3 regions of the Ochrobactrum sp. AP1BH01-1 genome follow, and region 2 is predicted to be linked to each of the others. Evidence: predicted binding sites of a transcription regulator. Region 2 holds the regulator's gene; each other region holds the start of a gene.
The links. Region 2 encodes PhoB, which activates phosphate uptake and scavenging genes when phosphate is short. Its sites were predicted from a motif close to TGTCATNNANCTGTCAT; they were not measured.
Positions count from the first base shown of each region.

Region 1: a site for PhoB is predicted at 8,471-8,487, ahead of phoA (alkaline phosphatase). Genes of this name have one in related genera too.
Region 3: a site for PhoB is predicted at 7,545-7,561, ahead of J9800_RS20360 (YdcH family protein). Genes of this name have one in related genera too.

Region 1 is NZ_JAGPOU010000002.1:442,776-453,037, forward strand. It holds gene scpA (methylmalonyl-CoA mutase) at 1-913, shown strand, start outside; gene J9800_RS07475 (hypothetical protein) at 1,008-1,370, opposite strand; gene J9800_RS07480 (low affinity iron permease family protein) at 1,498-1,872, shown strand; gene J9800_RS07485 (hypothetical protein) at 1,952-2,488, shown strand; gene J9800_RS07490 (aldo/keto reductase) at 2,485-3,330, opposite strand; gene murI (glutamate racemase) at 3,405-4,241, opposite strand; gene J9800_RS07500 (RNA methyltransferase) at 4,238-5,083, opposite strand; gene J9800_RS07505 (DJ-1/PfpI family protein) at 5,261-5,845, shown strand; gene J9800_RS07510 (ribbon-helix-helix domain-containing protein) at 5,934-6,344, shown strand; gene J9800_RS07515 (NADP-dependent isocitrate dehydrogenase) at 6,490-7,704, shown strand; gene J9800_RS07520 (glutathione S-transferase family protein) at 7,818-8,438, shown strand; gene phoA (alkaline phosphatase) at 8,566-10,011, shown strand; gene J9800_RS07530 (ArsR/SmtB family transcription factor) at 10,073-10,262, opposite strand, start outside.
Region 2 is NZ_JAGPOU010000005.1:276,454-286,715, reverse strand. It holds gene J9800_RS19200 (cell wall hydrolase) at 1-488, opposite strand, end outside; gene phoB (phosphate regulon transcriptional regulator PhoB) at 1,135-1,821, opposite strand; gene phoU (phosphate signaling complex protein PhoU) at 1,941-2,663, opposite strand; gene pstB (phosphate ABC transporter ATP-binding protein PstB) at 2,725-3,498, opposite strand; gene pstA (phosphate ABC transporter permease PstA) at 3,564-4,880, opposite strand; gene pstC (phosphate ABC transporter permease subunit PstC) at 4,880-6,373, opposite strand; gene J9800_RS19170 (PstS family phosphate ABC transporter substrate-binding protein) at 6,525-7,571, opposite strand; gene J9800_RS19165 (transporter substrate-binding domain-containing protein) at 7,878-8,726, shown strand; gene J9800_RS19160 (YbaN family protein) at 8,737-9,153, opposite strand; gene J9800_RS19155 (septal ring lytic transglycosylase RlpA family protein) at 9,717-10,073, shown strand; gene J9800_RS19150 (RimK family ATP-grasp domain-containing protein) at 10,104-10,262, opposite strand, start outside.
Region 3 is NZ_JAGPOU010000006.1:119,266-129,527, reverse strand. It holds gene J9800_RS20405 (aldo/keto reductase) at 1-637, opposite strand, end outside; gene J9800_RS20400 (DUF2312 domain-containing protein) at 723-983, opposite strand; gene J9800_RS20395 (N-formylglutamate amidohydrolase) at 1,168-1,974, opposite strand; gene J9800_RS20390 (DUF1036 domain-containing protein) at 2,231-2,692, shown strand; gene pyk (pyruvate kinase) at 2,689-4,125, shown strand; gene J9800_RS20380 (tetratricopeptide repeat protein) at 4,417-5,106, opposite strand; gene ykgO (type B 50S ribosomal protein L36) at 5,144-5,269, opposite strand; gene J9800_RS20370 (5-(carboxyamino)imidazole ribonucleotide synthase) at 5,505-6,593, opposite strand; gene purE (5-(carboxyamino)imidazole ribonucleotide mutase) at 6,595-7,089, opposite strand; gene J9800_RS20360 (YdcH family protein) at 7,187-7,390, opposite strand; gene J9800_RS20355 (YdcH family protein) at 7,737-7,919, shown strand; gene J9800_RS20350 (MFS transporter) at 8,165-9,403, opposite strand; gene J9800_RS20345 (DUF1192 family protein) at 9,546-9,737, opposite strand; gene J9800_RS20340 (NAD(P)H-quinone oxidoreductase) at 9,927-10,262, shown strand, end outside.

The DNA.
Region 1 (10,262 bases), on a different contig from region 2:
GGCCTTGATCGAGGAGGTCGAGAAACTTGGCGGCATGACAAAGGCCGTCGAAAGCGGCCTTCCGAAGCGCCTTATCGAGGAAGCTGCAACCAAACGGCAGGCGGCAGTCGATAAAGGCGAGGAAGTCATCGTTGGCGTCAACAAGTTCCGGCTGGAGCAGGAAGACGAAATCGACATTCTGGAGATTGACAACAGCGCCGTTCGCCAGTCGCAGATTGCACGTCTCAACCGCATCAAGGAAACGCGCAACAAGGCAAAGGTGGAAGCTGCGCTCGCCGAGGTGGAAAAGGTCGCAAGGACCGGCGAAGGCAACCTTCTCGCTGCCGCGGTTGAAGCCTCCCGTGCTCGCGCCAGCGTCGGAGAGATTTCCGATGCTATGCGCCGGGCGTTCGGCGATCACGCAGCGGTTCCCAAGGTCGTCAAGAAAGTTTATGGCGCTGCCTACAAGGACGAGCCGGAATATCAGACGCTGGTTGAGAGGCTTGGCGATTTCTCCAAACAGATCGGCGAAACGCCAAAGGTAATGGTGGCAAAGCTCGGCCAGGACGGCCATGACCGCGGTGCCAAGATTATTGCGTCAGCATTTGGCGATATCGGGTTCGAAGTCCTGGCCGGTCCACTATTCCAGACCCCTGACGAAGCCGCCGAGATGGCGATTAAATCCAAGGTCCATGTTCTGGGAGTTTCCTCGCTCGCTGCCGGCCACAAAACGCTTCTGCCCCAGCTGGTCGACACGCTCCGCAAGAAAGGCGCGGAAAACATCATCGTAGTCTGCGGCGGTGTCGTTCCACGTCAGGATTATCAGTATCTGTTCGATCACGGCGTGGCGGCGGTGTTCGGGCCCGGCTCGAATGTGCTCGACTGCGCCCGCGCCGTGCTTGACCTGATGGAAGGTAAGCGTCGAAATCTCTGAATATTGTCAGTTAGATAGATCCGTTACGAGACTCATTTTCTGAACAACTTGAGAAGCCGGGTGAACATCCCGGCTTCTTGCTTGCAGCCAGCGCTCAATCTTTTGGTCCGGTAAATCCGGCGATCGTCGATCCAGTGACCGAAACCGGATCGCTGGCCGGGAACGTATCCTCCAGGCCTTCGTCCAGCTGACGCTCAAGCTCCGCACGATCACCGGCACGGCGTGCGCTTGGACGTGTGAGAAAACTGCCCGGTTCGATACCGCATTCCGTGCATGCTACCCCCAATGCTTCGCCCAGTTTGACCGCAGCGCGCCGCAGTACTTCATCGCGTGCCAGTTCTGCGTCTGTCTCGTTCTCCACCTTTACGATGATCTTCTCTTCGCCCTCGGTGACGAACTCCACCATGTAGAGCTTGAAGCCCCCCACCGAACTGATGCGGGTTTCAACAATTTCCATCGGCTAACCTCCGCGTCTTCTATGCAGCTCAAACGTAGACCAGCACGTGAAAGTTCCCTGCCTTCATGCGATTACGGAACCGCGTCCCTCCATCGCGCGTTTCAGGTCAGCCATTTTGGAGGTTTATATGTCACAGTTCTTCACGAAGCTCAGCGAGAAAGCTGCTGAACTTGCAGGCCATTATCTGGCGTTTGTGCTGGCGAGTTTGTTCATCATCATATGGGGCGTTACCGGGCCTCTATTTAACTTCTCTGACACATGGCAACTCGTGGTGAATACATCGACCACCATCGTCACCTTCCTGATGGTTTTCCTGATCCAGAATGCGCAGAACCGCGAAGCGAGCGCGACACAGGCCAAACTTGATGAAATTCTGATCATCGTCTCGACGACGAAGACCGAGACCATCGGCGCGGAACACCTGCCCCTCAACGAACTGAAGGTCATCTTGCAGCGCTTTGAAGAGCAAAGCCAAGTCGTCGAGTCCGAAGAGGCAAATTGAGGCGCCGACCTTCTTTCCACGAGGGCGTGGATGCCTATATCCCCGGGGAGTATCTCATTGTTAGCAGAAAGGATGTCCCATGGCCGTCACCAGAAAGCAGGAAGCCCGTGCTCTCAATGCCGATGAGAAAGAACTGGTTGAAAAATCGCACCATCCTTTTTTACAAAACGTTCCCGACGAAGAACTTTCCCATCTGGCTAAACTGATACGCGAACGTCGGAAGAAAGCGAAAGATCAGGCCCACCAGCGCAGACGCGAAATGCGCGGGAAAGGAGCCCCTCGAGGTGCGTCACCTTCCAAAGCGGACGGAGGTTCGCATCTGAAAGTTTCCGTTCTGGCCATGGCCGTACGTCGCATCAACACGGAGGTTGAACGTCGGCGTCGCATGTCCGCCAGCGCCGAACTGATCGCCAATGCCAGAAAAGCGCTGGCAACCAAGGAAGCCAACGAAAAGAAAGGCAAGGATTTCAATACCCGTCATGCACTGGAAGGCATGCGCAACATTCCAAACGAAAACTATGACAGCCTCGTCCGCCCGGCGGAGCGTGGACGGCTACGGAAGGCCGCCAGTGTCGCTCAGGCGAAGAAAGATTCTCGTCAGAAGGAAGCCGGTTAAAGCATTTCTAATGCCGTCTTTCGAGACGGCGGTGCGAAAGCCTGATCCAGACGTTTCGATTGATCTTCGGAAAGCCGCAAATCTGCGGCTTTTCTGTTATCCCGCACATGATGCAGGTTGGACGACTTCGGTATTGCGATGACATTGCCGCTGCGCAAGGTCCATGCAAGCGCGACCGAGGCTGGTGTTCCGCCTGTCTCCCCGGCAATTTCCGCCAGGACAGGATTGCCCAGCAACCGCCCCTGTTCAATCGGCGAATACGCCATCAGCGGAATTTTCCGCTCAGCACACCAGGGCATAAGATCGAATTCCGGCCCGCGCCGCGTCAGATTGTAGAGTATCTGGTTTGTCGCGACGGCCTTTCCGCCCGCGATGCCAACCAATTCTTTCATATCGTCCGTATCGAAATTGCTGACGCCCCAGCTACCGATTTTTCCGCCATGCTGCAGTTCTTCAAATGCGGCAATAGTCTCTTCAAGCGGGTGTCGCCCGCGCCAGTGCAGAAGATAGAGATCAATACGGTCGGTGCGAAGCCGCTTCAGGCTCCGTTCACAGGCCTCGATTGTGTCCTTCCGTGACGCATTGAACGGCAGTACCTTGCTGACGAGAAACACATCATCGCGATGGCCCATTATGGCTTCGCCGACAACGTCTTCCGCCTCACCGTCGGCGTACATTTCCGCTGTATCGATCAGCGTCATGCCGAGATCAATGCCGCTCCTCAGCGCCTCGACTTCATAGCGGCGTTGCGTGCTGTCCTCGCCCATGTACCAGGTGCCCTGCCCGAGCGCAGGAACCGTCCGGCCCGATGGAAGGGTGATCAGTGGTATGGTTCCGGTCATTGCATCCTCCCTTATCGAACGATCATTGGCATGATCGCCACATCGCTGGAAAATTCAAGGCAGCGGGCAAGAGCTCAAGCAAAATGTAAGCCGAAACCCTGCATGAGCCTGCGGATGGCGTAATCCGGATTTTGTGATGTCACGACCGCCAGATCGTTGTGATGGTGCAGCTCCTCATCGGCGCGGCGCGGTTTCAGCAGGGAAACGGTTCGCCGGGCGATCGCTTCGGCAGGATCGAGCCAGTCAACCGGCCAGGGCGCGAGACGGCGAAACACATTGGCGAGAAACGGATAATGTGTGCAGGCGAGAACGACAATGTCGGTACGGCTGCCGTCCTGTTCGATGAAACAGGGAACGATCTGTTCGACCACCAGCGCCTCGTCGATCTTCTCGCCACGAATATGCGCTTCCGCCATCGCCGCAAGCTGGTCTGCACCGACAAGACGAACATGACACTGGGAAGCAAACGATTGAATGAGGTCGCGCGTATAAGCACGCCTGACGGTGCCGGGGGTCGCCAACACCGAAACAAGCCCCGACGATGTTCTTTCGGCCGCAGGCTTGATGGCCGGCACGGTCCCGACAAATGGGACCGAGGGATGGGCGTGCCGCAAATCATCCAGCACCAGTGTAGAGGCCGTATTACAGGCGATGACCGCAATTTCTGGATCATAAGCCGCAATAAGCCTGCCGAACAGTTCGACAATCCTGGCTCTCAGCGCATCCTCTTCCCACCCGCCATAGGGAAATCCCGCATCGTCGGCAACGTAGACGAAGCGACGGTCCGGCATAAGCACCCGCGCTTCACGCAAAACCGTCAGCCCTCCGATCCCGCTATCGAAAACCAGAATGGGTCTTTCGGCATCGGCAAAAGGCAGAGCGGAAAAGCTTGCGGCGGGTGAGTCTTTCATTCTTCCTTGTCCTTTGCAGGCGAAGCTTCGGTTGCAGGCTTGCGCGCACGTCCTTCCGGCGCGCCAGAGCCACGAGGCTTTTTTGGCGAAAACACATCAAGCGACGTGATGACGCCGCGCAGAAGTTTCAGCTCTGCCGATGCGAAACCGGCGCGCGTCAGCACGGCGCGAAGATTATTGACCATGATTTCCTTGCGGGCTTCAGGGCGGAAATATCCCCTGACATCAAGGGCTTCTTCAAGATGATTGAAGAGCCCCTGCAATTCCTGCTTCGGCGCCAGTTCAAGTTCCGGCCCGCGGAAAACCGTCTCGGTTTCTTTCTCAAGACCCGATTTCATCCATTCATAGGACATAAGCAGGACAGCTTGCGCGATATTCAGCGATGCGAAGGCGGGATTGACCGGAAACGTCACCAGTTCATCCGCCAGACCTACTTCCTCATTGCTGAGCCCGAAGCGTTCACGGCCAAACAAAATACCGGTCTTCTCGCCAGTTCTAAAACGACGGCGTAGCTCGCCACCAGCTTCCACGGCGCTGCGGACCTGCTTGAAGCCATCGCGCTCGCGAGCCGTCGTCGCATAGACGAAATTAAGATCGGCGATAGCAGACGAAAGGTCGTCATAGACCACCGCATTGTCGATCACGTGATCGGCCTTGCTTGCTGCCGCCCGCGCTTTCTCGCTCGGAAACTCCTCGCGCGGATTGACCAGACGCAGTTCAGCCAGGCCGAAATTGGCCATGGCGCGCGCCACCATGCCGATATTTTCCGGCAATTGCGGCTCCACCAGAACGATTGCTGGTCCTTCCGCGAGTATGGGGCGCTGTTTATCTGTTCCTGCCATGATCTCTTCCGCATTAGCTATAAAACCGTGGCGTTTCCCTTACATAATTGACGCGCAATCGCAAAGATTCCCCTTACGTGTTCGGATGAAAAGCCTGTGTAGTAGCCCGATAACACCTCTCCGCCGCTCATTCGTGCCAGACTGTTGCCACCAGATACGCGTTCAAGGGAGGAAACCATGTCCGGTAAGAAGATACTGATGCTTTGCGGCGACTTTGGTGAAGACTACGAAACCATGGTCCCGTTCCAGACGTTGCTGACTGTTGGCCATACGGTTCATGCCGTCTGCCCCGGCAAGAAGGCCGGCGATCACATTGCGACAGCCATTCACGACTTTGAGGGTCACCAGACCTATACGGAAAAGCCGGGCCACAACTTCGCTCTCAACGCAACATTCGCTGAGGTAAAGCCGGAAAACTACGATGCACTTGTCATTCCGGGTGGTCGCGCACCGGAATATTTGCGTCTCGATGACAAGGTTATTGCCGTGGTGAAGCACTTCTTCGAGGCGAACAAGCCCGTCGCTGCCGTCTGCCACGGCGCACAATTGCTGGCCGCAGCGCGCGTTCTTGAAGGCCGGACCTGCTCGGCCTATCCGGCATGCCGTCCGGAAGTCGAGCTCGCCGGTGGGAAATACGCCGACATCCCGGTGGATCAGGCTGTTACGGACGGCAATCTCGTCACCTCGCCTGCATGGCCCGCCCATCCGGCTTGGCTTTCCCAGTTCCTGGCTGTTCTCGGCACTCGGATCACACATGGCTGATCGCAATGCCCCGCCTGTTCCCTAACAAGGTTGCAGGTGGGGCAAAACTGCGCGACAGTAAGTTTGGGAGAACGATCCGGAGGAAACCATGTGCAGACTGTTCATCGGCGCCAATCCTGAACTCTGGCAGAGCGTGACGCGTTCGCTGCGTATAGATGGCGTGGTAACAAGCGTTCGGCTCGAAAATTTCTTCTGGTGGGCTCTGGAAGATATTGCAGCGCGCGACGATCTCACTGTCAGCCGACTGATCGGCAAACTTTACGATGAATCCCGGAATGAAGGACACGACCTCGACAATTTCGCATCGTTCCTTCGCGTCTGTTGCGGTCGTTATCTTTCGCTGCAGCTGAATGGCCTTGTTCCTACAGACAAGTCGGCTGCCATTTCCACGCTGGATGCTGACGCAATTCTGGCGAGCGAAGAGAAAAACTATCGTGAGCGGCAATCCTCATGGGAAAAATCGCGCGATAGCGATCATGCTGCACACCGTGCGGCATAATTCGCCGTTTCGCACTGTCAGCAAATCTCTCCCGAAATTTTGACTGCCTAAACAGTCTATAGGCCAAAGAATAAGCCTCTTACGCTTTGCCTTATTCGCAGCGAATGCTATACGGGCGCGACGCATTCAAAGAGAGGCTTCATCCATGGCAAAAATCAAGGTCGCGAATCCGGTCGTCGAACTCGACGGCGACGAGATGACCCGCATTATCTGGCAGTTCATCAAGGACAAGCTTATCCATCCTTACCTCGACATCGATCTGAAATATTACGATCTGTCGGTTGAGAACCGCGATGCGACCAATGACCAGGTCACCATCGATGCAGCCAATGCCATCAAGGAACATGGCGTCGGCGTGAAATGCGCGACCATCACGCCCGACGAAGCGCGCGTTGAAGAATTCAAGCTCAAGAAGATGTGGAAATCGCCGAACGGCACCATCCGCAACATTCTCGGCGGCGTGATCTTCCGTGAGCCGATCATCTGCAAGAACGTTCCGCGCCTGGTTCCAGGCTGGACCCAACCGATCATCGTCGGCCGCCACGCATTCGGCGACCAGTATCGCGCGACCGATTTCAAGTTCCCCGGCAAGGGCACGCTGACGATCAAGTTCGTCGGTGAAGATGGCCAGACCATCGAACACGAAGTCTATCAGGCTCCGTCGGCTGGCGTGGCGCTTGCCATGTACAACCTTGATGAATCGATCCGCGAATTCGCCCGCGCTTCGTTCAACTATGGCCTGCAGCGCGGCTATCCGGTCTACCTCTCCACGAAGAACACCATCCTCAAGGCCTATGACGGCCGCTTCAAGGATATCTTCCAGGAAGTCTTCGACGCCGAATTTGCCGACAAGTTCAAGGCGGCCAAGATCTGGTACGAACACCGCCTTATCGACGACATGGTTGCTTCGGCGCTCAAATGGTCGGGCGGCTATGTCTGGGCTTGTAAGAACTATGATGGCGACGTTCAGTCGGACATCGTGGCACAGGGCTTCGGCTCGCTCGGCCTGATGACGTCCGTTCTGATGACACCGGATGGCAAGACGGTTGAAGCGGAAGCTGCCCACGGCACCGTGACCCGCCACTACCGCCAGCATCAGAAGGGCGAGGAAACCTCGACCAACTCGATCGCTTCGATCTTCGCATGGACCCGCGGCCTCGCTCACCGCGCCAAGCTCGACGACAATGCCGAACTGAAGCGTTTTGCCGACACGCTGGAAAAGGTCTGCGTGGACACGGTTGAAAGCGGCTTCATGACCAAGGATCTGGCACTGCTCATCGGCCCGGATCAGCCATGGCTCTCCACCACCGGCTTCCTCGACAAGATCGACGAGAACCTCAAGAAGGCCATGGCAGCCTGATTGAATATTCGATCATAGTCTCGATATGAGGACCCGGCAGCATCGCTGCCGGGTTTTTCATTTCTTTTTCACTCAAATAAGCGCATCCTGACGGCTCGTACAGGGAGGAAGAAATGGCTGATTTGAAACTCTACACCAATCCGATGTCGCGTGGACGCATTGCGCGCTGGATGCTGGAAGAGATCGGCAAACCCTACGATGTGGAAATACTGGATTTCGGCCCCCCGATGAAGGGGCCAGACTACTGCACGATCAATCCCATGGGTAAGGTCCCTGCCCTGCGGCATGGCGATGCTGTGGTAACGGAGGTTGCCGCTATCTGTGCCTATCTGGCGACAACTTTCCCGGAGGTCGGCCTTGCCCCTCATCCAAACGAGCGCGCAGACTTCTTCCGCTGGCTGTTCTTCACATCCGGTCCGGTGGAGGCGGCGCTTTCCAACCATGCGCTCGGGTTCGAAATACCCGCGGACAAGCAGGGCATGGTCGGCTATGGCAATTACGACACCGTGGTGGACACGCTGGAAAAAGCCGTCTCACGTCATCCCTATATAACCGGTGATCGCTTTACGGCTGCGGATGTCTATGTAGGCTCGCACGTTGGCTGGGGGCTTCGTTTTGGCACCTTGCCCGCCAGAGGCGCTTTTGTTGCCTATTGGGATCGGCTCAAGGATCGCCCGGCATTTAAAAACGCGACTGAAAAAGACGACGCGGCTATATCAAACGATGGCGCTTAATGCGCCCGCTTCGTGGCAATTCGGCCTCATCCTGTCACACGCCTGCAATCTCCTTTTCGCATAAAAGCGCCGTCCCGGATCCCGGCGCAACCGGTGCAGCCCGGGGGGACGATAAGGAGAAATTACCATGCGGAAAAAGTTTACCCGCCCGCTTCTGGCAAGCGTCGCACTGATTATCACCTTTTCCATTCCCACGGGCACCGTTCTGGCACAGGCTGAGCAAGCCGATAGCCTTTTTGAACGCAACGCAAAAGGCAACTTATCGGAAGCAGGCGGTGCGCGCCGCCTTCAGAGCGATATCACCGAAGCGTTCCGCGACCAGATCAAGGGTGGCCCTGCCCGGAATGTCATCTTGCTGATCGGGGATGGCATGGGCGATTCCGAGATCACTGTGGCCCGCAATTACGCTGTCGGCGCGGGCAACTATTTCAAGGGATTGGATGCCCTTCCCGTCACCGGGCAATACACCCATTATTCCCTGGATAAAGCGACAGGCAAGCCAGACTACGTGACCGATTCCGCGGCCTCCGGCACCGCCTGGGCAACCGGCGTCAAAACCTATAACGGTGCGATCGGCGTGGATATCCACGGTACACCGCATAAGACGCTCATGGAAATTGCCAAGGAAAAAGGTCTCGGTACCGGCAATGTCAGCACCGCCGAGTTGCAGGACGCCACCCCCGCCGTGCAAGTCGCTCACGTCACCCACCGCAAGTGCTATGACCCAACCAGTACGGCGGAAAAGTGCAAGGACAATGCGCTTGAAAATGGCGGTCCTGGTTCGATCAGCGAGCAGCTCCTGAACACCCGACCGGATGTGACGCTGGGCGGCGGTGCCAAATATTTCGACGATAAAGCCCGTGCTGGCGAATGGAAGGACCAGACCTTGCGCGCTCAGGCGGAAGCACGCGGTTATCAGGTCGTTGGAAACGCGGACGAGTTGGGCAGGATCGAAACCGCCAATCAGGACAAGCCGGTTCTGGGCCTCTTCGCGCCGGGCAACATGCCGGTCCGCTGGCAGGGGCCGCAGGCAGTACATTACGGCAATATCGACAACGCCCCCGTCGAGTGCAAGGTCAATGAAAAGCGCACTGCCGATATTCCGACACTGGCGCAGATGACCGAAAAAGCCATCAATCTGCTGAAAACCAACGAGAAAGGCTTTTTCCTGCAGGTGGAAGGCGCGTCGATAGACAAGCAGGATCATGCGGCCAATCCTTGCGGACAGATCGGAGAAACAGTTGATCTGGACGAAGCAGTGCAGGTCGCACTCGATTTTGCCCGGAAGGACGGAAACACGCTGGTCATCGTGACAGCCGACCATGCCCATGCCAGTCAGATCATCTATCCTGACGCGAAGGCCCCGGGACTAAGCCAGGCATTGAAAACCAGCGACGGTACAATCATGGCCGTAACCTATGGCAATTCCGATGAAGCCGACGACCAGGGCCATACCGGCGCACAATTGCGGGTTGCTGCCTTCGGTCCCGGCGCCGCCAATTTCACCGGCCTCACCGATCAGACCGATATGTTCTTCACGATCCGCGACGCATTGCAACTGAAACCCGAATAATCATGGAACGGGGACGTCACCGAAAGGTGGCGTCCCCTCATGTTCTTGCCCGTGGCGGCGGTCAGCGGATGGAAAACACATCCTGAAACTTTTGCGCCCCGGAAGGCGAAAAGCTGATAACGCGCCCCTCTTGCCGCCGCGCCCAGCCTTTTGAGATAAAATGATTTAACAGTGCCGCACCAAGTGATCCGCCCAGATGATTGCGGCGTTCACTCCAGTCAAGGCAGTGGCGGCAGACCGGGCGCTTGCCC
Region 2 (10,262 bases):
ACATAGTGCATGTTGTTGTATGGGAACCTCAGGCCCGCCGTGTGGAAGAACATGGCGTTCTTGAGCTTTGGATGACGCTGGCCCTTCAACACTGCGTCGGCAGTGGCCTGAACATCGGGCAGCGCTTTGGAATCCATCTTGCGGGTGAGAACACCGGGCGCGAACTGGTTCTTCTGGCCGACGACGCCGCAAATCGTATCAGGATACCGGCCCGATGCGAGACGGTTCATGACGACGGTGCCGACAGCGAGAAGCCCATCGGAACTCGAACGGTTGGACTCGAAGAACATTGCGCGTTCAAGGCATTCCTTGTCACGTGCCGTGTAGGTATAGGTCTTCACGCCATTGACGGACTTGACATGGCTTGCCGCCATCTTTTCCGAATTGGCTTTTCCCGTGTTTCCGGTCGTCGTACAGCCGGTGACCGCGAAAAGCGCGACCAGCAGCCCGATAAGAACGGGCAATTTCCACTTCGCGGCGCGCGTCAATGGCTCAATCTCATGTTAGGACCCTTAACTGATCCAGTCATCCACTCAGGCGAATACATCTGAAACGATGCATGCGAATGTCTGACTGCGGTGCAAGTCAAAGAGGACGAAGATCAAAAATCACACGCCCTACTGTCGCTCAATCGAATTCAAGGTTTTGGAATTTTTAGGCCAAAAAAAGGCGAAGGGTCAAATCCCAACGATGATGGAAGCGGTTGGACAGCCCGCAAACAATTTCGAATCGATAATGCGAATATGCCTACAACCCCTTAAAATATATTAATAATTTCTTAACGGGAATTGCGAATTCAGGTAAGATATTGATTTCATGGGATTCAAATTCTTTCAATACACGCCTTATCGCTGCCTTAATTCGCTTCTTCTTGGACAGTTTTTCAATCCACATTCCCAGTGCTTGAAATGATCTGCGGAAATTCTGTTTCCCGTGGGTTCCGCCTATCCCTTTCAACTTTGGAGACACATTTGTAACAACGTGTGAAATCGGGTGACTGGCGCCGGTTTTCGGCCATGCCAATGCGAATCGGGTCAGCGAACCGCGTGAGTGATCACCAGCAAGACGACCCGCCACGAGGGACGTGGCGGGCCGATCAAGAGCTGTATTTGAGAGTTTGAATGACTGTGTCGATCAACCGAAAGAATAACCGGCGCCGCGAACGGTGCGGATCGGATCGAGCGCACGACCGACATTGATCGCCTTGCGCAGCCGTCCGACATGGACGTCCACCGTGCGATCATCCACATAGATGTCGGGCCCCCAAACGCCATCCAGAAGCTGGCTGCGCGAGAAGACACGGCCAGGCGACATCATGAAATATTCGAGCAGCCGGAATTCCGTCGGTCCGAGACGGACCTCCTTTTCCTTGCGGTAAACACGATGCTGCTGACGGTCGAGAACAAGATCGCCCACTTTCAGCACATGGGAGAGGATACTCGGATTGGACCGGCGCAGCATCGCCTTGACGCGCGCCAGAAGTTCCGGCGTTGAAAATGGCTTTACGACATAATCATCAGCGCCGACGCTCAAGCCGCGAACACGTTCGCTTTCCTCGCCCCGCGCCGTCAGCATGATGATCGGCAGGCGTTCGGTTTCCGGCCATTGGCGCAAGCGGCGGCAAAGCTCGATGCCCGAAACACCCGGCAGCATCCAGTCGAGGATGAGCAGATCCGGCACATTCTCGCGCAATGCGATTTCGGCCTCGTCGCCGCGCAGCATTGTATCGACCTGGTAGCCCTCTGCTTCAAGATTGTAGCGAAGCAGAACGCTCAGCGCCTCTTCGTCTTCTACCACAGCGATTTTGGGTGCCTGTGACATCCAGTATTTCCCTATCCAAATTCGGCGGGCGGTGGATACAATCCCCCCAATCGACCGCGTGCCGCCGCGCTATTCACACATTCTCAACCGCAGGACTCCGAGGTCCGGTCGGATGCAGTTCAGGGTTTACGCGCCTCATCCACGACAATACCGTGGCTCAGGTCTTCCTTGGGTCGCTCAGCCGGCATTTGCAGGCCGGTCACGATGTAATAAACGGTTTCCGCGATATTGGTCGCATGGTCGCCTATGCGCTCGATATTCTTGGCGCAGAACAGAAGATGCGTGCAGGCGGAGATATTGCGCGGATCTTCCATCATGTAGGTAAGCAGTTCTCGGAACAGCGACGTATACATGGCATCAATCTCGTCATCGCGGTCGCGAACGACGTTGATCTGCTGCACCGAACGCGATGCATAAGCGTCGAGAACGTCTTTCAGCTGGGTCAGTGCCAGTTCGGCCAGCGTTTCCAGACCGCGATAGAGCTTTACCGGCTGGCGCGATTCCGAAACGGCAGCAACACGCTTGGCAATGTTCTTGCCGAGATCGCCGACGCGCTCCAGATCGGCTGAAATACGGATCGAGCCGATGATCTCGCGCAGGTCCACGGCCATGGGCTGGCGCTTGGCGATGATCATCACGGCCTTGTCGTCGATCTCGCGTTCGCTGGCATCCAGAATGAGATCGTCGGAGATGACGCGCTGTGCGAGCGCATTGTCCGCATTGACGATAGCGGTGACCGACTGCTCGACCATGCGTTCTGCATGTCCGCCCATTTCGGCGATCTTGTGGGTGAGAAACTTCAATTCCTCATCATAGGAGCGAACGGTATGCTGAGACGGCATAGTAAGACCTCGTAATATAAATTGCGGGGAAGCCGCACTGTCTGTTGAGCGCAGTTCCGGATCAGCCGAAGCGTCCGGTGATGTAATCCTGCGTGCGCTTTTCGGTCGGCGCGGTGAACATGGTTTCCGTGTCGCCCACTTCCACCAGATTGCCGAGATGGAACATGGCCGTACGTTGCGAAACGCGCGCCGCCTGCTGCATGGAATGCGTGACGATCACGATGGTATAGTTCTGCCGCAATTCGTCGATCAGCTCTTCCACCTTTGCGGTTGCGATCGGGTCGAGCGCCGAGCACGGTTCGTCCATGAGGATGACTTCCGGGCTGACCGCAATCGCGCGCGCAATGCAAAGGCGCTGCTGCTGGCCGCCGGAAAGGCCTGTACCGGCATCGTGCAGACGATCCTTCACTTCCTCGAACAGGCTCGCCTTCTGCAAGCTCGTCACGACGATTTCCTCCAGATCGGTCTTGGTACGGGCAAGACCGTGGATGCGCGGACCGTAGGCCACATTTTCGAAGATCGACTTCGGAAACGGGTTCGGCTTCTGGAACACCATGCCGACGCGGGCCCGCAGTTCAACGACATCGATCTTCGGATCGTAAATGTCCTCATTGTCGAGCGTGATCTTGCCGCCAACCCTGCAACCTTCGATCGTATCGTTCATGCGGTTGAGCGAACGCAGGAAGGTAGACTTGCCGCAACCGGAAGGGCCGATCAGCGCCGTGACCATCTTTTCCTGGATATCCAGATCGACGTCGAACAGCGCCTGCTTCTCACCATAAAACACGCAGACCTTGTCGCCGCGCATCTTTATGGAACTGGCGTTGGCGTTCATTTTTTCTCCTACGGCTTTCTCGAGAGATCGTTCAGTCATCAGGTTCATAGCTTTCGACTCCCGTTTTACCAGCGGCGCTCGAAGCGGCGGCGCAGGATGATTGCTGCAATATTCATCACGGCAAGGAACAGAAGCAGGACGATGATAGCGCCTGACGTGCGTTCCACAAAGGCGCGTTCTGCTTCATTTGCCCACATATAGATCTGCACCGGCAGAGCGGTAGACGGGTCCATCGGCGTCGACGGTACGTCGGCAACGAAGGCCACCATGCCGATCAGGAGAAGCGGCGCGGTTTCACCAAGCGCATGGGCGAGACCGATGATCGTGCCGGTCAGGATCCCGGGTGCTGCAAGCGGCAGGACATGGTGGAACACCATCTGCGTTTTCGAAGCGCCAAGGCCGAGCGCCGCAGAGCGGATCGACGGCGGCACCGCACGAAGGGCAGCACGGGTCGCAATGATGATGGTGGGAAGCGTCATCAATGTCAGCACCAGACCGCCGACCAGCGAGGCGGAACGCGGCAGGCCGAAGAAGTTGATGAAGACCGCAAGCCCGAGGAGACCGAACACGATGGACGGAACCGCCGCCAAATTGTTGATGTTCACCTCGATCATGTCGGTGAACCGGTTCTTCTTGGCGAACTCTTCCAGATAGATCGAAGCGGCAACACCGATAGGCAGCGAGAGGCCGAGAACGATCAGCATCATGTAAAGCGAGCCAATCAGTGCGACGCCGAGACCAGAGGTTTCGGGACGGCTGGACGCGCCGAAGGTAAACAGACCCGTATTGAAGGCTTCCTTCATCACGCCTTCCTGCGAAAGCGTTTTCATCCAGCCCACCTGACGGTCCGAAACCTTGCGGTTCGTCTCCGGAACGGAAAGGTCGATCTGCCCCTTGAAGGCCGAATCGATATCGGCGCCCGCCAGAACCGGAACGATCTGTGTCGTGCCAATAAGCGATGGATTGTTCATCACCATCTCGCGGAGCTGAATGCGCACGCCATCGGAATAGAAGCGGCCCAGATCGCGCATCGCCGGACGGTCCGTCGTCGCCACACCCAGCTTTTCAGCCAGAGCGTTGCGCACGAGCAGCGGATAGTTGGCCGTGATCAGCACATTCGGATCGGTCGCACGCTTGTTGCCCGGATCGATCACGCTCTCTTCAAGCTTGACCGGCAGATAAAGCGTCGTCTGCCAGAACGCGGTATAGCCCTTCGAGAAAACCGAGAACAGCAGCGCGCAAAGAAAGAACACGCCGATGGCAATCGCAGCAATGCCGTAATAGCGGAAGCGGCGTTCGGCAGCGTAGCGGCGTTTCAGTCCGATATCGCGACGCGTCGGCTGTGCCGCGGCGCCGCTGGCGTTAAAGGTCGTATCGGTCATTATTCGTACTGCTCCCGGTACTTGCGCACGATGTGCAGCGCAAAGATGTTCATGATCAGCGTCAGGACGAAAAGCGTGATGCCGAGTGCAAAGGCCACCAGCGTTTGCGGCGAATTGAATTCGAGATCGCCGGTGAGCTGGTTGACGATCTTCACCGTGATGGTGGTCATCGCCTCGAATGGATTGATATTGATGCGCGCTGCGACACCTGCTGCCAGAACCACGATCATGGTTTCGCCAATAGCGCGGGACGCGGTCATCAGGAGCGCGCCGACGATGCCCGGCAGAGCAGCTGGAAGGACCACGCGCTTGATGGTTTCGGAGCGGGTCGCGCCCAGTCCGAGCGAACCGTCGCGCAATGTCCGCGGCACGGCCGTGATGATGTCATCGGAAAGCGACGACACGAAAGGGATGAGCATCACACCCATGACGAGACCGGCGGTCAGAACGCTCTGCGCCATGATGAAACCCTGACCGCCAGCAATGGCAATAGAGAGATCGCGCAGGAAAGGTCCGACGGTCACAAGGGCAAAGAAGCCGTATACGATACTGGGAATGCCAGCCAGAAGCTCAAGGACCGGCTTTACGATAGTACGCACTCGCGGAGAAGCATATTCCGCCATATAGATGGCCGAAAACAGCCCAACCGGAACCGCGAACAGCATGGCCACAAGAGCGATATAGAGTGTGCCGGCCAGAAGCGGGATGAGACCGAACTGGCCTGTCTCGCCGCCCGAACCGGCAGCGGCAAAGCGCGGATCCCAAACCGTGCCGAAGAAGAAGTCCCACGGCGAAACAGATTGAAAGAAGCTGATGGTCTGGAACAGCATCGAGCAGATGATGCCGATGGTCGTCAGGATGGCGATGCCGGATGCCGCGATCAGCCCCCAGAGAACGATCCGCTCGACATTGTTGCGTGCACGCATGCGCCGGCTGATGGTCGAAAGACCGAAGACCAGCCCGGCAATGGCGATCACCAGAGAAACGGCGGAACCGATGGTGTGCGTCAGCGCGGTTGCCTTTTTCAGGTAGAGCGCGATCGGCACCATGTAATCCTGGCCTTCGGTCGCAAGCGCCACACCCTTAGATGCCAGAAGCGTGCGGGCATCCTGATAATTCGATGGAAAGCTTTCCAGTTCGGCAGGCGTCAACCGTTCAAGACCGTTGGCCAGTCCACGCACCATGCCAAGCTGCAGGCTGCGATTGGTGAAGGAACCTTCCTCAATGGCATCCGGCAATCGGGCGGTCGCACTGTGATCGAGATAGACCGACGTTCCAACAGCCCAGACGGCGAGGAACAGAACCGCAGGCAATGCAGAAACGAGGAAAACCCACCAGCCATGATAATGCGGGCGGGAATGCATTTTCTCGGTCGGCGAGGCTTTTGCGGAAGCAGACTGCGCCTTGTCCAGTGCAACGGCACGCTGGCGGCCTATGAAGAATCCGATCAGCCCGATTGCAACGATACTGACGAGAACCAGAAAGAAGGACATTCAATTTCCCCGGTTGCCCTGATGAATGCGGATGGCTTTGAGGTGCAGCTTCCACCTATGCCGTTCCACGCGAATGCGCCTGTCTTAATGCAAAGGCGCGAAAGGAGAAGAACGCGGAGATTCCTCATCCCCGCGTTCCACAGATCAAAACTTACTTCGCGGCCATCGTCTTGCCTTCGGCGAAGGCAGCGCGCTGAGCTTCACGTTCTGCATCCGGAGCGGGAACAAGACCATATTCGGCGAGCGGACCGTCAGGACCGATCATCTGGTCGTTGAGGAAGAACTCAACATATTCCTTCAGGCCCGGGATGACGCCGAGATGAGCCTTCTTCACGTAGAAGAACAGCGGACGCGAAACCGGATATTCACCCGAGGCAACGGTTGCAGCCGACGGCGTGATGTCGTTGACGGTCGCAACTTTCAGCTTGTCGGCATTGTTTTCGTAGAAGTAGAGGCCGAAAACGCCAACGCCGGTCTTGTTGGAGTCGATGCGGGCCAGCGTTTCAGCATAGTCGCCATCGATGTCGACAGCCTTGCCGTCCTTGCGCACTGCGATACAGGCCGAAGCAGCAGCCTTGTCGTCAAGACCGGTCTTCTTGATTTCGTCCAGAGCGCCGGAATGCTTGCAGCCATCCGCCAGAACTTTTTCTTCAAAGACTTCGCGGGTGCCGTGCTTTTCACCCGGGATATAGGCAGCAATGTCCCAATCCGGCAGGTTCGGGTTAACCTGGTTCCACTTGGTGTTCGGATTGTCGACCAGCTTGCCGTCGACGACCAGCTTGGCTGCAAGCGCCTTGTAGACATCTTCCGGCTTCAGCTTCCAATCCGGACCCTTGGCGTCGGTCGCAAACACGATGCCGTCATAGCCAAAGCGCACTTCCTGGACGTCCTTGACACCGGCGTCGATGCACGACTTCAGTTCCGAGTCCTTCATGGCGCGCGATGCATTGGCGATATCGATGGTGTTTTCACCAACGCCCTTGCAGAATTCCTTGATACCTGCGCCCGAACCGCCCGATTCAACAACCGGCGTCTTGAAATTCGGGAAGGTTTCGCCGAACGTTTCGGCGACGATTTTTGCATAAGGCAGAACGGTCGAGGAACCGGCAACCTGAATTTGATCGCGCGCCTGGGCGGCGGAAACCGACATAACGGCAGCGATGGCGAGCGCTGCGGTCGAGGAAATCATCTTGTTCATGAGCTGCGGCTCCTGTTGTAAAAGACATAGGACGATGTGGCGTCACTAGCCCTCTACGCGCTCTATATTACATTCATATGACACTATTGTTACAGGTTTGTATCAGAGCTGCTTGCCAGTGATTTTGTGGGGTTCTGCGGGCTGCTGAACCGGCAAAGGATCGGGCGGCGGAATTCCGTTTTTCCAAATGAATGAAATCCCCCCAACATAGCTCCCAATTTCCAGCCAGTTTACGCAGCCGCATTTTTCCCGGCATATGCCTATCCGCTTCATTCATAATAATAATAATAATATAAGGTTTTTTACGTGACACATCCGCGTCTGCTCAATCTCGTCGGGATAGCGATGTTCATATCCTCGACGCTGCCGTTGTACGCTCGAGATGCGACCCCGGCGCTGACAATTGCTACCGAAGGGTATTTTCGACCCTATAATCTCACGCAGTCCGACGGCAGGCTCGACGGCTATGAGGTTGAGCTCGGCAGGCATCTATGTCGAACGATGAAAGTCGAATGCAACTTCATAGCCATTCCCTTCGACGCCATCATAGCAAGCTTGCAAGCTGGAAAAGCCGATGCTGTCATGGGAGCGTTGTCGGCAACGGATGCGCGCGAGAAAGTCATCGATTTCTCCATATCCTACGCCCGTACGCCGCAAGTTTTCGCCACCCTGCGCGACGGTCCGTACAGCAAGCTTCCTCACACCGAGGAAAATCTGGACCTTTCGAGTAACAAGGCTGACATAGAGCAGCCCCTTCAGGATGTCGCGGCCGCGATAAGGGGAACGACTGTCGGCGTCGTGGGCGGATCGATAGCCCACTCGCTGGTCAACGCCTATTTCAGTAATGGTATCACCGTCCGCGAGTATAAAACCGCTGAGCAGGCCGATCTCGATCTCGCAAGCGGACGCATCGACATGCAGGTCACCGCACGCTCCTATCTGAACACGATCCAGAAGACGCAGGCATATTCCAATGTCGTCATGACCGGCCCGCTTTTCAAAGGTGGATTGCTCGGGCGCGGCGTCGCTGTGGGCCTGCGCAAGGACGAAGCGGATCTCAAGCGGAGATTCAACTTTGCGATCATGGCAGCGAAAGCCGATGGCACCATCAAAAAATTATCCGAAAAATGGTTCGGTTTCGACGTGACGCCATAGGCGGCTCAACTCACTCGTTCGGTCGAGACAACACGTAGGCGGCAGAGCCCAGCATGAACAGTGTCACCGCTGTCGCCAGCAGCCAGCCAGGTTTCGCACCCCACCAGAACAGGATATATCCCAACGCCATGCCAAGACATGCGTAGAGCTTGGCGCGCGGCGGAATGGCACCACGTTCGCGCCATTTTATGACCAGCGGTCCGAAACGCTGATCGGCCAGTAGCCGCGCCTCGATCGTCGGCGAAGACCGCGCAAAGAACCATGCCGCAAAAATGATGAAGATCGTCGTCGGCATGACCGGCAGGAAGGCCCCCACAATGCCAAGTCCGAGCATGAGAAAGCCGAGACACAGATAGATGATGCGCTTGCTCGCTGAAATTGCGGGCGAAGCGGTATCGATCCTGTCTTTTTCTGGATGGTCCTGCATGGCGTTCCGTCATCTGGTCTGAACGCTTATAGCAGGAATCCAGCCCTCTCGTGCAGGCCCTGGCGGTCAAAGAAACGTCAACTCACTGCCTTTCCGGCCTGTGGATAACTTTTTGAGGCCGACAGGCTGCCCTGCAACACAGTTACAAATTGCAATTTTGCCCCCGAAATGCCTTATTTTGTCAACTTTGCCGCGGAAGCTCAAAACTTTCCCTACAAATAAAAATTGCAACCCGGATCCGTCCGACGGGCAGCCAAGCAAGCAGCTTTTCTTGCGAAAGGCACGCTAACACAACGCCCAGCAAAAGACCGCCTCAGATTCCTAACGAATCGTAAACAGCTTTACAGCAATCAAATTGAATCTTTCCTAATATTCCTCAGTTATGTTTATGTTATCAAGTAAACAACGAACAGTATAGGACAATTTTCCCTGCGCGATATAGATTCAATTATCGCACAATGTTCTCATTCGAACCACGCCAGCGCCACATTTAGATTCCAGTTCGGAACCGTCTTTCTCAGCGACAACTGTGGGACATCCCGTTAACAACTAGTGGATCTGGCATGACTTTCAAGACCCGTATGGCTATGCTTGCCGTTGCGGCAACCGGTCTTCTCGCGGCCACCGCAATCGAGGCTTCAGCACAGCAATGCGGCGGTGCCTCCTGGTACGCCCTCACTTCCCGTACGGCTTCGGGTGAACGCATGAACCCGTCCGGCCTGACCGCAGCACACCGTACCCTGCCGCTTGGCAGCAAGGTCAAGGTTACCAATCAGAGAAACGGCAAGTCGCTTGTCGTGCGCATCAACGATCGCGGCCCGTTCATCAAGGGACGCGTTCTGGACTTGTCCAAGGGCGCCGCTGGCCGGCTCGGCTTCATCGGCGCAGGGCATACCAAGGTCTGCTTTACGCCTCTTTGATTTCGGCGAGGCTTCGCCTGACTGCTGGATCTATTTCCGATCCAGCCGGTCGGTGAACCAGCGGGTCAGCTTGATCCAGACCTCGTCCTTTTCGGCTGCGTCCTCGATACCGTGTTCGAGATTGGGATTGTCGTTGACCTCGATCACGACCACCCCATCATCCGTTTCCTTCAGATCGACGCCGTAAAG
Region 3 (10,262 bases), on a different contig from region 2:
CGTAATAGGGAATGGCGCCGAGCTGGTTGTCGCGGCAGATCTCCTCCAGCCCGTTTTCGAAATCCGCGCGGTCATAGAGATTATAAAGCGGTTGCAGGCTCTCATAGCGCGGCAGGTTGTTGGTCCGGGCGACTTCCAGTGCCTCGGTCAGCCTTTCAGGCGCGAGATTGGACGCACCGATGGCGCGTACCTTGCCCGCCTCGATCAGTTCCTTATAAGTGCCGAGCACGTCTTCAAACGGTGTTGCGGGATCGTCCCAGTGGGACTGGTAAAGATCGATATAATCCGTCTGAAGCCGTTTGAGGGAGGCATCGACCGCCTTGCGGATATAGGCTGGGGCAAGACCCTTCTCGTCAGGGCCCATTTCCGAGCCGACCTTGGTGGCAATAACGACCTTGTCACGCAGGCCGCGCGATTTCAGCCAATTGCCGATAATGGTCTCGGACTCGCCGCCCACATTTCCGGGCGCCCAGGCGGAATAGACATCCGCCGTGTCGATGAAATTGAATCCGGCATCGACAAAACGGTCGAGAAGCGAAAAGGATGTCGCTTCATCGACCGTCCATCCGAATACATTGCCGCCAAAGCACAACGGCGAAACGTTGAGTTCACTACGTCCGAGCTTCCTGAACTCCATGGACCCTATCCCCTTCCTTCGAGCGCGGATCGCGGGCGATCCGCCGGGTTACGATTTCAGGAGAAGGCGGCCGCGAGAGCCGATATCAGCTCATGCCAAGCGCATCCATATAGAGCTGCAGCATGGCTTCTTCTTCCTGACGTTCATGGTCTTCTTTTTTACGCAGACGAATAATGGTCCTCACGACCTTGCTGTCAAACCCCGAACCCTTCAATTCCGCGTAAACTTCCTTGATATCGTCGCCGATGGTCTTTTTTTCTTCTTCCAGGCGCTCGATGCGCTCGATGAAAGCGCGCAACTGGCCGACAGCAATCGTTTGGGCTTCGCTGGTAATGTCGTCGCTCACGAGGAGTTCTCCAATTCAAAGTCTATGATGGTGCGGATGCGCATTGCGCGAGAACCGCTTATCGAAAGTCTGGACCGTTTTTCCCGCGAGTCGCAGGCAAAATTAAGAGCCTTTTTCGATGCACGAGCCGGTTTGACGGGTCAAGCCCTGTGGATAGCGGGCAAAGCCTCTCCTGACAGCCCTGTTATCCAATGCGATCGGCGCGCGATCCGAAATGCCGGACAGTGTGGATGTCTGGAAGCGTATTGATATGCGCGATCATCGGAGCCAGCCTGTCGGCCCATTCCGCAGTTCCCTTGTCATCGGCAATCAGGTCCTGCCGCACTTCGATCAGGACATGGGCGAAGCCCTTCGCCGTCGCATGCCGGTACATGGCATCATTCTTGAGTGCACCATCGTAAGGCTCGTTGTCGCCGACGATAAGACCGGGATTTTCGCGCAACAATGACAGAAGCGGTTTCACGGCGCGATCATCCTTGTCCCACAGAAGGCCGATCTGCCAGGGGCGGGGCTTGTCCTTCCAGCGTGGCGTGAAGGAATGGATCGAAACGATGAAGGGGCCCCCACCGCTTTCCGCAGCCACGCGCTCGCTCGCCCGTGCAACCGCATTGTGATAGGGACGATAGAAGCGTTCAAGACGTTCCTCGCGCTCGCCCGCCGACATCGGATAATTGCCCGAAATGACCGCGCCGTCGGATAATTGCATGATGAGCGTCGGATCATCCTCTCCGCGATTGGGATCAATCAGCAGACGCGAAAAACCTCCGAGAACCGCTGGCGCGTTCAGGCGGCTGGCAAGCCCGCGCGTCAAATTCTCGACGCCGATGTCATAGGCGATATGGCGGTCGAATTCACTTTCCTGCAAACCAAGCGTGCCATATTCGGCAGGAACGTCGCGGCGGGCATGATCGGCAGTGAAAAGAAGGCCGAGGCTGAAATCGCCGTTAATCTCATGCAGGGGAGAAAATGGTGACGCGGATTGATGCAGCATGGAGCAAAATCCCAAAGCTCGTTGGGGAGGGGCCGACGGGAATTATTTCTGTGGTCTAAGGGAAGCTGTTTCACGTCTGTCATGAGAAAGCCCGGATTGCAATGATCATTCTTGGGCCTGGAGCACCTGTTCTCTACCGGACTGCGTTGACATCAAAGGCGAAACTGCCGAAAAGAGAGCGACCCGGAAACCGGGTTTCAGGTGCGATGCAATTCGTACAACATAAAAGCGATAGCGGGCTGAAGGGGTTCGGCGAATGCGATTTCCACTATCTCTAGCTTTGTTTGCCGGAGTGCTGCTGAGTGCGCTGGGTATGACATCCATAGAGGCGCGCGCCGACTTCCGCGTATGCAATGCGACCCAGAATCTGGTCGGTGTGGCCATCGGCTACCGGGCCAAGACCGGCTGGGTGACTGAAGGCTGGTGGCATATCGAAGGCGCTGCCTGCAAAACGCTGCTCGAAGGCCCGCTTTCTTCACGCTATTATTACCTCTATGCCGAAGATGCCCAGGGAGGCGGGCGCTGGGAGGGCAAGGTCAATATGTGTGTGGCCGAAAAAGAATTCCGTATTACTGGCGTCCAGGATTGCTTTGCGCGCGGTTTCCAGCGCAACGGCTTCCAGGAATACGACACCGGGGAACAATCGAGCTGGATGGTTCAGCTTACCGATGAAACGCCGACCCAAAATCCCACCGTTACAGGAACGAATAGTCAATGAAGCGCAACCGCAAGGTCAAGATTCTCGCCACGCTAGGTCCGGCGTCGGGCGAGGAAGCCGTCATCCGCAAGCTGTTTGAGGCAGGCGCGGATGTGTTCCGCATCAATATGAGTCATGCCGATCATGACCTGATGCGCACCCTCGTCAAGCGCATCCGCAATGTGGAAAAGGAACTGGGCCGCCCGATCGGCATCCTCGCCGACCTCCAGGGCCCCAAGCTGCGCGTCGGTAAGTTCAAAGCTGGCAAGGTCGATCTCGTTCCCGGCCAGACCTTCACCCTCGACAATAATGAAGCGCCGGGCGACGAAACCCGCGTCTATCTTCCGCATCCCGAAATTCTTGAAGCTGTCGAGCCGGGCCATCGCCTGCTGATCGACGACGGAAAGCTGCATCTGGTTGCCGAAGCAAGCGACGGCAAGTCGATCCGCTGCAAGGTGATTTCCGGAACGCGCATTTCGGATCGCAAGGGCGTCAGCCTTCCGGATACGACGCTTGGCGTCGGCGCGCTCACGGAAAAGGACCGCAAGGACCTCGATGCCGTTCTGAAGGAAGAGATTGACTGGGTTGCGCTTTCCTTCATCCAGCGTCCCGAAGATCTGGCCGAAGTGCGCAAGGTTTCGCGCGGCAAGGTCGGCCTGATGTCGAAGATCGAGAAGCCGCAGGCTGTAACGCGCCTTGATGAAATCATCGAGCTTTCCGACGCATTAATGGTCGCGCGCGGCGATCTTGGCGTTGAAATGCCGCTCGAAAGCGTTCCGGGCATTCAGAAGCAGATCACCCGCAAAGCACGCCGCGCCGGCAAGCCGGTCGTTGTCGCCACGCAGATGCTGGAATCGATGATCACGGCTCCTGTCCCGACACGCGCCGAAGTGTCGGACGTTGCAACCGCCGTATTCGAAGGCGCCGATGCGATCATGCTTTCGGCGGAATCAGCCTCGGGCCAGTATCCGGTTGAAGCCGTCGCCACCATGAACCGCATTGCGGAGCAGGTGGAAAAGGAGCCGACCTATTCGACGATCATCGATGCGCAGCGCGCAGCACCGGAGCCGACGGGCGCCGATGCAATCTCGCTTGCTGCACGCCAGATCGCGGAAACGCTGAAGCTTTCAGCCATCGTCACCTATACTGCTTCCGGCACGACCGGCCTGCGCGCTGCCCGCGAGCGTCCGCGCACGCCGATCATCGCCCTGTCGCCAGTCGTCGATACCGCCCGCAAGCTGTCGCTCGTTTGGGGCCTCCATTGCGTTGTGACCGCCGATGCGCATGATCTTGAAGACATGGTCAACCACGCCTGCGAAATCGTCTTCCACGAGGAGTTTGGCAAGGCAGGCGACCGCGTCATCATCACCGCCGGTGTTCCGTTCGGAACGCCCGGCGCAACCAACATGCTGCGCATCGCTTATATAGGGCCAGATGGAAAATCAGGCATTTAAAGCATTTCCAGCAAAAGTGCGGAGCGGTTTTGCGTCGGATAATGCGTAAGAATAGGAATAACCCGATCTGATTTCATCAGGTCGGGTTATCTTGTAAAATTCCGGCCGTGACGGCCTGCAAATGGCGTTATTTTGCGCTTCCGGTTCTCAAACCCCACCATTTTCGACTCGTCACAGCCAGAATCTCAACCAGTCATGGCAGACGGCATCTAAAAACGCGCTCCTTCGGGCGCGTTTTGTTTTGGTCATTATGAATTTCGAGAATGTTTCGCGGACGGGTGCGAAGCGGTTCTAAGTCCGCGTGTCGGTCAGTTCGTCAGCCAGATCATTGAAGTTCTTCTGTGCGTCGCGCATCATCGGATAAACGATCAAAGCCTGTTCATAGGCTTTCAGCGCCTGTTCCTTGAGCCCACGCAGGCGCAAGATGGCTGCCATACCGGTCAAAGCGCCATAATGGCGAGGTTCCAGCTCCAGCGTACGATTGATGTCGTACATGGCATGGGCATAATCTTTTTGCAGAAAATAGACTGTAGCGCGGCGGTTCCAGGCCTCCGCATATTCCGGGTCGAGTGCAATAGCCTCGTTCAGGAAGTCGATAGCCGAAGGATAGCGCTGCTCAAGCATCGCCGTGTTCGCCCATTGCATCAGAAGATCGACCGTGGCGCTGCCCGACTGCGACCAGAGCGTATTGATCTGCGAGCCAATGCGCCGCGCCTTGGCTTCATCCGTTGTACGGCGAAGATCGGCAAAGAGCTTGTCGAGACGCTCTTCCGGTGTTTCGGCTGCAGCCGGTGCCGGCTTTTCGGGCGCTGGTTTCTGATCGCTGTCCGGGCCGGTCTGAACGGGCGTCAGCGGCGCCGTAAGCGGGATTTTATCGGGCGCTGCTTCGGCATAAGCCAAAGGCATCGTGCCCAGTGACGCGATCACAGAAAAAGAAATCAGACATGCAAAAACGTTCCGCATGCGCATAGATTTTATCATGCGCAGCGAAACGTCAAATGCAAAATCAGAAATAAGATTAGCCCTGACGAGCCTTGTAGCGCGGGGCAGTCTTATTGATGATGTATACGCGGCCCTTGCGGCGGACCAACTGGCAGTCGCGATGACGGGCCTTAAGCGCTTTAAGCGAGTTCTTGATCTTCATGTCAATCACCGGTCTTGTTGGCCCGTTGACGTGCAGATGCCGCGGGGCTTCATAAAAACAGGCGCCCGAGGCGCCAATTGGTTACAGGCACTGTTAGATGCCCGAAGGGTTGGCCGAAATACACAAGGTTTCAGGCAAATGTCAACTCCTGAGCGGCAGATTCAGGGCGCTGGAGCTGAAATTCTTGGCGGGTGGTAAAAGATTCCTCGGGAATCGGCAGGATTCCCGAGGAACATTATTTCTTGCGAGGCTGGATGCGCGTCACATGCCCCATCTTGCGGCCCGGACGTGCTTCCTTTTTGCCGTAAAGATGCAGCACGGCGTTCTCTTCAGAGAGAATCGCCGGCACCTTGTCGACGTCATTGCCGATAAGATTTTCCATCACGCAATCGGAATGGCGGTCGGTGTTGCCCAAGGGCAATCCGGCAACGGCGCGAATGTGCTGTTCAAACTGCGAAATGGCACAGGCCGCTTCCGTCCAGTGGCCGGAGTTATGGACACGCGGGGCAAACTCATTTGCCAGCAATATGCCGTCCTTCAGGACGAAGAATTCGAGCCCCAGCACGCCGACATAATCAAGCGCATTCAAAAGCTTTGTAGCGGCTTTGCGGGCAGCTTCCGCGGTGCTTTCGGAAATGACAGCCGGTACCGTCGAGGTGGCAAGGATTCCGTCCTTGTGTACGTTTTCGGCGATATCGAAGATTGCGATGTTGCCGTTGCGATCACGCGCTGCGATCACCGAGACTTCCCGCTCGAAATCGATGAAGCCTTCGAGGATTGCAGGCGCTCGATTGATTGCAAGAATTGCCTTGTGGGCTTCGCTCTCGTCGAGGGATGTCAGGCGGACCTGTCCCTTGCCATCATAGCCCAGACGCCGCGTCTTGAGGATGCCGCGCTCTCCAAGGGCTCCCAGAGCCGCGATCAGGGTTTCCTCGTCATCCACGAGGCGCCAGGGAGCCGTTTCGATATCACTTTCGTTGAGGAACTGTTTTTCCGTGAAGCGATCCTGCGAGACTTCGAGTGCCGCGGGCGGTGGCAAGACCAGAGCCGTTTCGGCCAGCCTGTCGGCGGCGCTCACCGGCACGTTCTCGAATTCGTAGGTAATGACATCGGAAGCTGCGGCAAGTTCCGCAAGCGCCTTCGGATCGTCATAGGCCGCGACGATCTGGCGATTGGCGACTTGTGCCGCCGGGCAATCGGCCTGCGGCTCCAGGATTACGGTTTCAAAGCCGAGCCGCGCTGCGGCCATGGCAAGCATCCGTCCGAGTTGGCCGCCGCCGATGATGCCGATGGTTGCACCGGGCTTCAGTACGGAATTGTTCATATCAGGCCTCGTTCGAAGGGCGTTCCGCCACGCTTTCCGTCTGCGCCGTGCGCCAATCATCGAGGCGGGCTGCGAGTGCGTCGTCATAAAGCGCCAGAACGGCTGCGGCGAGCAGTGCGGCATTGACCGCACCGGCGCGGCCGATCGCCAGCGTGCCGACAGGAATACCGGCTGGCATCTGCACGATGGAAAGAAGCGAGTCCTGGCCTGAAAGCGCCTTGGACTGAACCGGGACGCCGAAGACAGGCAGAGGTGTCATGGCTGCTGTCATGCCCGGCAGGTGAGCCGCGCCGCCCGCGCCCGCGATGACGACCTTGAAGCCTTCCGCCTTGGCCCCCTTGGCAAAGGCAACGAGCCGATCAGGGGTGCGATGCGCGGAAACAATCCGGGCATCGAAGGAAATGCCGAGTGCTTCGAGTGTGTCCGCTGCATGGCGCATGGTTTCCCAGTCGGACTGGCTTCCCATGATGATGGCGACATCGGCAGTAACGCTCATTGATCTTCCTGCTCCGCTTCTTTCGTACATGTCTAGGGTGATGTTAAAATGAGAGAGCCGGGCAAACCCCGGCTCTGTCATGGATCGCTATGGATATTCAGGCGATGATGTCGGGGATGACCCGATCTTCCATCTCCTGCAGCTTGTCCTTGATTGCGAGCTTTTTCTTCTTCATGCGCTGGACGCGCAATTGGTCGCAGCCAACCGCTATCATGGCGTTTATGGCAGCATCAAAATCCGCGTGTTCCTGTTTCAGTCGTGCGACGGCCAACCTGATTTCGGCCTGTTCCTGATCGGACATGCGGTGCCCCGTTCTGTTGAATAGTTTTACGGGCCGCGCCAAACCATAAAAAGGTGCGGCGTCAGCCCGTTTCCGGCGAAGCCCTTATCACATTTTTCGCGTCAGGAAAATGCTACCACGACAAAATCGACTTTGCATCAAACTCATGCCAAACTGTCATGGTTCTGTCATGGACGCGGCTGTCGAAGGCGACAAACAATACCGCATCCTTGGCAGCCGGGACTGCGTGTTTGGCCCGGAAATACAGGAGGTGTGCCGGGCGCTCATGCAGGTTGAATGGCGGGATAGCGGGCAAACGAGTTCCACGTTGTTCCGTAAATCAGGGAAATCAACCAAAGGAGATCTGATGATGGCTATCGAGTCCCATCTTGCCACGCTCGAAAAGAAGCACGGCGCTCTGGAACAGGAAATTTCCGAAGCCCTAGCGTCACCGGCAATGGACGACCTGCATGTTGCATCTCTCAAGCGCAAGAAGCTCATGCTCAAGGACCAGATCGAAAAACTGAGATCCCAGGTAACACGTCACTGAAAAGGAAAACCCCGCTTTGATCGCGGTTCGGTAAGGCGCCTCCAGCCATCGAGATAGAAACAGACCGGGTCTGACGAGCCGCGGGTTTCTTATTTGAGGTGTTCCGCAAACTCTACTGCTGGCAGGGACCCTCAATCTACGGGTGAAGACGCTGGATTGCAGTCTTGGCGGCTGTGTCACAGCCGCCGAACATATTGTTGTAATTATTTAAAATCGATTGTTCATAGCGTCTTTCTACGAGCAGATCAGCTTTCCATTTCAGCTCTCGGGTCAAGGTTCAGCGCTTCCGGCGTGGCGCCGCGTTCTGACGGCATGCTCATGAACTGGTCCTTGTCCTCCTTCGGAACCGAAGCGCGCCTGCGGGAACGGAACAGCGCGTAGCCAGTGATGGAAATATGCGCGAGCATAGTGATGGCGAAGAGGCCGGACGGCCAGAAAATATCCATGGCCGCCGCCGCCAAAAGCGGCCCGAGCATTGTGCCGAAACCGTACAGCAGCAAAAGTCCGCTCGATACTTTCACAAAGCTTTCCGATGTCGCGTGATCATTCGCATGGGCGACCGCAACAGGATAGAGCGCATAGGCGAGTGCGCCGTAGCAGCCGGTCATGGCGATAATGACGGGGCCGCTGGAAGGCGCGACGAGGAAGGCGATGAGACCAACCAGAGCCGCCAGTGCCGCCACGCTTGCCAGCACGAAACGCCGGTCGACCAGATCGGAAATGCGGCCGATCGGAATCTGCATCAAGGCGCCCGCTGCAATTGTGACGCTGACCATCAAGGCGATTTCGGTCGTCGATATGCCGGATTTGGCACCGAACACAGCGCCAAGCGTTCCCCATGCGCCATTGGCAATGCCAATAAGGATGCAGCCGACAAAGGCGGCGGGCGAATTATTATAGAGCGCCTTGAGATCAAGTTGCACTTCCGTCAGGGGTTTGGGGCTGACAGCGGTGGAAATCGCGGTCGGGATAAGGGCCAGACAGAAGAAGATGCCGCTTATCATGAACAGATGATCGGAGCGCACATCGCCTGCAGCCACCAGCATCTGCCCGGACATGGTGGCTCCGTAGTTGACCATCATGTACATGCCGAAAATCTTGCCGCGCGATTCGTTGGTTGCACGCTCATTCAGCCAGCTTTCGATGACCATGAAGGCGCCGGCCATGGAAAAGCCGGTGAAGGCGCGCAGGATCACCCAGATCGTTGCATCGACGAAGACACCGGAAAGCAGGGCAATGATCGCAGCCGATGCGGCAAAACAGCCGAATGCCCGTACATGGCCGACGCGGCGCACCAGGCGCGGCGCGAATAGGCAACCGGCAACGAACCCACCGGCCCAGGTTGTTCCGAGCATACCGAGCGATGCGACCGAAAAACCTTCCGCGCCGCCACGCAGTGGCAGCAGAAGACCATGAAGTCCCGAAGCGATAAGGAGGAAGGCTGTGCCGCAGAGGAGGGCCAGAACCTGAATGTAAATGCGCAAAATTCTATTCCCGCAATTTGGAGCTGGGCGGTCAATGCAGCTGAGCGCCCCTTGCGATCAGTGACTATGTTCCTAAAGGTTTCATTCGGAAATGGTTCCGGAGACTTTGCTCCGGCAACCATTTCCGCTGGAGAAATCTTCGCTATCGAAACAGTGCTTCTGCCGCTGCACGGCTGTCGCCCTTCTTCAGGCGTGCAGCTTTCAATCGCTCTATTTCGGATTGCAGCAGGGCAATATGCTGGTCGATCTCCGTGACCGACAGCAGCGACAGTTCCTCCTCGCTTAGCACCACGCTGTTGCGGGGCTTTGGCACCTCATCATCGAAACCGCTCATAGCCGTCCTCCGTGGTCAATGATGGCTCAGAAAAGATTTAACACCTTGAATCGTCGCATATATATTTGGGAAAATCGATGACGATTTCCCTAACGCGATGTCTTGCATCCGTCATGCGGCATTTGTGCGACGATGCTGACCGGCAACTGCCCATAGCGTAGGGCACGAAATCTGAATGGAGTTTTGAACATGATGGCCGACCTGCCTTCCCAGATGACCGCTATCGAAATCTCCGAACCGGGCGGACCCCATATGCTTCGCCCTGTTCAGCGCTCGGTGCCGGAACCGAGGGAAAATGAAGTTCTGGTGCGGGTTCGTGCCGCAGGGGTCAACCGACCGGATGTTTTGCAGCGGCTGGGACAATATGCACCGCCGCCCGGCGCGTCGGATATTCCGGGGCTGGAGATTGCCGGTGATATCGTTGCCGTGGGCGGCGGGGTGAAGCGTTACAAGATCGGCGATCAGGTCGTCGCATTGCTGGCCGGCGGTGGTTACGCCGAATATGCCGTCGTGCATGAAACCAAT